Regions from separate parts of the Vibrio navarrensis genome, predicted to be linked through region 2. Evidence: predicted binding sites of a transcription regulator. Region 2 holds the regulator's gene; the other holds the start of a gene.

Region 1 (3,162 bases), 320 kb from region 2:
CCGACAACCAGTGGATCAGTGACATGCTGCAACCCGCTGTGGTGGCGCTGGCTTATCCGCTTTACGAGCAGTTGCCGCAAATCAAAGCCAATTGGCGCATCATCACTTTCGCTTGCCTGATCGGCAGTGTGATGTCGATGATGACCGCGACCGCTATTGCTGTGCTGTTTCACGCCGACATCACGCTTATCGCCAGTTTACTGGGGAAATCAGTCACCACACCGATAGCGATGGAAATTTCCAGTCAGTTGGGCGGCGAAGCGGCGGTTGCTGCCATCCTCGTGCTGCTGGTTGGCTTATTTGGCGCGATTCTCGCCTATCCTATTTACAACTTTATTGGCATAAAACACCCGATCGCACGTGGTTTAACCATGGGCACGGTATCGCATGCACTCGGCACCGCCACTTGTGCGGAGAAGCAGCCTGGCGATGCCGCATTTTCTTCACTTGCTCTGGTCCTGTGCGGCGTGATCACCTCTATTCTCGCACCCAGCTTCTTCGCTTTCGCCCTTTGGGCATATCACTAATGGTCAGGCCCAATCTCGGGCCTGTACGCGTTGATCTTAAACCGTCAATCACTCGCTAAAATGGCAATATTGGTGTTAACTGTAGACTTTGAAAGATAAAAATCGCCTTGGAAAAAACTGCGACCTCGTTAACAGTTATTTTCGATGCAATCGAATACATGTGTGAGCTCACTCTAATTATGCAACGTGCAAATTCGTTGCATTTTTAAATGTGAGATAAATCACTGTAGGTTTTTGTCGTTCGCATAGAATATCCTTCCATGCAATAACAAGGATTCATCATGAAGAGTCGTATTGAACAAGCGCTAGCAAGCGCACCGGCATCAATTTCTCAATACCTTGCACCTATCGTTTCAGACGACCATTTTGACGCGACCCTTTCCAAACAGCAGTTCGATGAACTATTGGAAAAAACAGGACTGGCAGACAACGAACTGCGTGTCGCGCTGTTGCCTTTCGCGGCGGCTTATTCTTACGCCCCCATCTCAGAGTTCTATGTTGGCGCGATTGTTCGCGGTCTATCCGGAAAGCTCTATTTTGGCGCGAACATGGAATTTAATGGCGTACAACTGGGCCAAACCGTCCACGCCGAACAAGCGGCGATCAGCCATGCGTGGATGAAAGGCGAAGAAGGCATTGCTGACATCACCATTAACTTCAGCCCTTGCGGACACTGCCGCCAGTTTATGAATGAGCTCTCTACAGCGAAAGTGCTGAAAATTCAGCTACCTCAGCGCGACGAGAAAGTACTGCACGATTATCTGCCCGATTCTTTTGGCCCAGCTGACCTTGGCATTGAGTCCGGCCTGATGACGAAAGTCGATCACGGTTTTTCCACTGACGAGAGTGACGAGCTGCTCAAAGCTGCCATCTCGGCGATGAATCGAAGCCACGCGCCCTACACACACAACTTGAGCGGTGTCGCTCTGCAAGTGCGTAGCGGCAAAACCTATCTGGGTGCTTATGCGGAAAACGCCGCTTTCAATCCTAGCCTCCCACCGCTGCAAGTGGCCTTGATGCAACTGCTGCTCGACGGTGAACGCTTTGAAAACATCCAATCTGCTGCTTTGGTCGAGAGCCATAAAGGCAAAATCAGCCACCTTGCGTGCACCCAATCTACCCTTGAAGTGATCAACCCTGATATTCCGGTCACTTACCTCAATATCTAACGCATTTCCGTTTGCCCTGTTTTACGCAGGGCTTTCTTTTTTCCCCACTGGCAAACGTTTGCTTTGCTTGTGAATTTGGGTATCATCCCTCGCTGATTATCTTATTGCTCTCACTCTCTAAGGAAAAACAAACTATGTTCGGTACAGCTACCCGCGAAGGAGCAACTCGTGTACTACTGCTGGGTTCAGGCGAGCTCGGTAAAGAAGTGGCGATTGAGTGTCAACGCTTGGGTCTGGAAGTGATCGCCTGCGACCGCTATGCAGACGCTCCCGCCATGCAAGTGGCCCATCGCAGCTATGTGCTTAATATGCTCGATGGCGACGAACTGGAAAAAATCATTAAAGCGGAAAAGCCCGCCTTCGTCGTACCAGAAATTGAAGCTATTGCCACCGATAAACTGGTAGAGCTAGAAGAACAAGGCTTAAACGTGGTTCCTTCTGCCAAAGCCGCCAAACTCACCATGAACCGCGAAGGCATTCGCCGTTTAGCGGCTGAAGAATTAGGGCTAGTCACCTCGCCTTATCGTTTTGCTGATAACTACGAAGAGTTTGTCGCTGCGGTTGAAGCGGTCAATATCCCGTGCGTGGTTAAGCCCGTGATGAGCTCTTCTGGCAAAGGACAGAGCGTGATCACATCTGCCCAAGATATCGAGAAAGCTTGGCAATACGCACAAGAGGGCGGCCGCACTGGCGCAGGTCGTGTGATTGTCGAAGGGTTTATCGATTTTGATTATGAAATCACTTTATTGACCGTAAGAGCGGCTGATGGCGTGCACTTCTGCGCGCCAATTGGGCATCGCCAAGAAGATGGCGACTACCGCGAATCTTGGCAGCCACAAGCCATGTCAGAAAACGCGCTTAAAGCCGCAGAGTACACTGCTGAAGAAGTCGTCAACGCCTTGGGTGGCTACGGCATTTTTGGCGTTGAGCTGTTTGTTAAAGGCGATAAAGTGATCTTCAACGAAGTGTCACCTCGCCCTCACGATACTGGCATGGTAACTATGATTTCTCAGGAAATGTCGGAATTTGCATTGCACGTACGCGCCTTTACTGGAATGCCGATTGGCAAAATCGTCCAGTACGGTCCTTCCGCTTCAGCGGTGGTACTTGGCAACGGCAAATCAGCCAACATCCGTTTCGATGGGATTGCCGATGCACTCGAAGCGCCGCAAACACAACTGCGTTTGTTTGCCAAGCCGGATATCGACGGGCGTCGTCGCCTTGGGGTTGTCCTCACTCGTCGCCAAGGTTTAGAAAAAGCGATTCAAGGCGCGATAGACAGCGCGAAAAAAGTAAAAGTGATTTACTAAACTGGGACCGTTTCAAGCGATACCATTCTCATGACTGAAAAGGGTTGGCATTTCGCCAACCCTTTTACTTTCAATTCAATTAGGCAATAGATTCAATCAAGTAAACATGCTCAGCAAACCGACTTAACCCTTTTTGCGCAATTTTAGGATGACGTT
Region 2 (3,162 bases):
TAATATGATGCCGATATCCGATTGGCCACGCAGTTCCCGCGTCAAAAGCAAGCCATCTTCTCCAGTGAGATTAATGTCCAACATCACCAAATCGATGGTTTGGCTGTTCAATACCTCACGCATTTCTACGCCGCTCTCTGCTTCACTGACGGTATATCCTTCATTTTGGAAGTAACCCACCAATTTGGCTCGTGTCACTACATCATCTTCTACGACTAATACGTGATAGCTCATTTACACCACTTTCTGTCATTCTTCTCTACGCCGATTCATTCTATTCATAAACAGTCACATTTCTAGCGTCAGAGCAAAGTTAGCACAATAATCTCGGCTTTTATTGATTCAAGACAAGCTTATTTTTCACCCATTTACAAGCCGACATATAATTAAATAATCCATTAATAATCAGGGTGACCGCTGTTCATTTTTATTGGTTAAACTAATAAGAGAAACCTTGAGGAGCACAAAGAAAATGCAAGAGATCAAAGCCTTCAACGAAAAGCGTGCCGAAATTTACTGGTGGCTTTCAAGCCTTTTCGCCAAAGAGTTGAGCCAAGTGGAACTGGACAAATATCACAGCGCAGAGATTCGCTCATTTCTTTGTGGTTTAGCAGAAAATGACCGTTTGCGGGTTGAAGTGCAGCAACTGGTACAAACGTTGAATAAACTGCTTGAGCGTAAAGATGCTCAACTTGAACTGGCCGCAGACTTTTGCGATCTGTTTCTGAAAAGCGCAAAACATGGCGCTCTACCCTACGCTTCCGTTTACCTCGACCAATCAGGGTTACTCAACGCCGAACCAGCCAGAATGATGGAAAAGCTGATGACAGAGCACGGCGTGAGAGTGAGCGACACTCTCAATGAACCTGCGGATCATCTCGCTATTCAACTGGATTTTTTAGGCCATCTGATTATCCGTTCGAATGAGCTGGAGCAAGAGCGCCATATGGAAGCCGCCTTTGCCAAGCAGCAACAGTTCATTGAAGATATGCTGCTGTCTTGGCTGCCGCAATTTCACCAGCAGTGTCTTCAACACGACCAGTTTGACTTCTACACCAGCGTTGCAAAACTATTAATTGCATTTTGTAAACTGGACAGTGACTATTTACTTGGATAATAATTACAGGCCTATCAATAGAGCAATCACTCGACTGAAGATTAACCAATAAAGTGTGAACACGGATACAATATTCGCGTGCTGAGCTGGTTGCCTGCTGACGTATCTCGATATAAAATTGAGACCGCAAACGATAAAATATGAATTTAATGCAAACCGCTGAAAAACAGCGGTTTTTGTGTTTTTTTAGCTAAGCTGCTGCTTTTCTTGGGTCTCTCCATGTTCAAGACCGATTCGAAGAAAGGTAGCAAGAGCGTTACCCGGCTCAATGTTCCCCGCGGTAACCTTGGACAGGACAAAATTATGGCCACAATTAAAGATGTCGCACGTTTAGCCGGCGTATCAACCACGACAGTTTCACACGTGATCAATAAAACCCGCTTTGTTGCAGAAACAACGCAAGAAAAAGTGATGAAGGCGGTGGATGAACTCAATTACGCGCCTAGCGCCGTCGCACGCAGCTTGAAATGCAATACGACTCGTACTATTGGCATGCTCGTTACTCAGTCAACCAATCTCTTTTTCTCTGAAGTGATTGACGGCGTAGAAAGCTACTGCTACCGCCAAGGCTATACCTTGATTCTATGTAACACTGGTGGCATCTATGAAAAGCAGCGCGACTATATCCGCATGCTGGCTGAAAAACGCGTCGACGGTATCTTGGTGATGTGTTCAGATTTGACCGAAGAGCTGCGTGAAATGCTCGATAGACACGCCGATATTCCAAAAGTAATCATGGACTGGGGCCCGATTAGCTCGCAAGCCGACAAGATCATCGACAACTCAGAAGAAGGTGGCTATCTCGCAACCAAATATCTGATTGATAACGGTCACAGCAAAATTGCCTGCCTGAGCGGTCATTTCGAAAAAGCCGCGTGTCAGGAGCGAATTCTTGGTTTTAAACGCGCAATGGCAGAGGCAAACCTAGCGGTCAATCAAGATTGGATCTTAGAAGGTAACTTTGAATGTGATACAGCCGTATTGGTCGCTGATAAGATCGCCTCTTGGGACGATCGTCCAACGGCCATTTTCTGCTTTAACGACACCATGGCACTTGGCCTAATGAGCCGTTTGCAACAGCTCGGTATCCGTATTCCTGAAGACATGTCGGTGATCGGTTACGACAATATTGAACTGGCCGAGTACTTCTCTCCGCCGCTTACCACCATTCACCAACCAAAACGTCGTGTCGGTAAAAATGCATTTGAAATTCTACTTGAGCGCATTAAAGACAAAGAGCACGATAAACGCATTTTTGAGATGCATCCAGAAATCGTTATTCGCGACACAGTTAAAAAACTGAACTGACATTGTTAAAAAATAGACGCTATTCGGCGTCTATTTTTTTGTGTCAAAACAAAATCATTATTGTGACAAATAACAAGATATTTTCGTACACGAGTTTTGGCTCATTTTCCGCAAACTATTACCTGAACCAAGATCACACTTTTAATTCTAAAATGTGATGTTAGTCCAATAGAAATCGTATCCTTTAGCTGTCACGCACAGGGCAAACCATCTGAAAAGGTGGGACGCAAAGCCTCCGGCCTAAACCAAATGTTGTTTGGTAGGTAGCGGGGTTCCCGATGGCAAAAATGCATTACATTGAGTTGACTCTCTAATGACATCTTGTATGCATTGGTTTGCTAATCTCTCGGACCTGATTTATGGGTGGCGTAATTATAATTACACCGAGATAACACATCATGGATAAACCGATACTCAAAGATTCAATGAAGCTTTTTGAGCAACTTGGTGCGATAAAATCTCGCTCTATGTTTGGCGGATTCGGCCTTTTTGCAGATGAGACCATGTTTGCATTGGTCGTCAAAGATCAGCTTCATATTCGCGCGGATCAAAACACAACCTCATTGTTCGAAAAACAGGGCCTTAAGCCTTATGTTTACAAAAAACGTGGCTTCCCTGTTGTTACCAAATACTACGCGGTAACCGATTCCCTTTGGGATAACAAGACTGCACTGATGAGCGTCGCAAGACAAGCTTTGGACAGCGCCCGAAAAGAGAAAGAGCTTCAAGCCGTTGCC

The links. Region 2 encodes PurR, which represses purine synthesis genes. Its sites were predicted from a motif close to TNANGNAAACGTTTNCNTNA; they were not measured.
Region 1: a site for PurR is predicted at 1,743-1,762, ahead of purT (formate-dependent phosphoribosylglycinamide formyltransferase). Genes of this name have one in related genera too.

The regions. Positions count from the first base shown of each region.
Region 1 covers NZ_CP065217.1:1,466,289-1,469,450, reverse strand. The annotation lists gene I3X05_RS06575 (LrgB family protein) at 1-527, shown strand, start outside; gene cdd (cytidine deaminase) at 809-1,696, shown strand; gene purT (formate-dependent phosphoribosylglycinamide formyltransferase) at 1,831-3,006, shown strand; gene I3X05_RS06560 (thiopurine S-methyltransferase) at 3,086-3,162, opposite strand, start outside.
Region 2 covers NZ_CP065217.1:1,144,582-1,147,743, reverse strand. The annotation lists gene torR (two-component system response regulator TorR) at 1-234, opposite strand, end outside; gene torD (molecular chaperone TorD) at 473-1,117, shown strand; gene purR (HTH-type transcriptional repressor PurR) at 1,421-2,425, shown strand; cyclic di-GMP riboswitch class I at 2,617-2,705, shown strand; gene I3X05_RS05170 (TfoX/Sxy family DNA transformation protein) at 2,824-3,162, shown strand, end outside.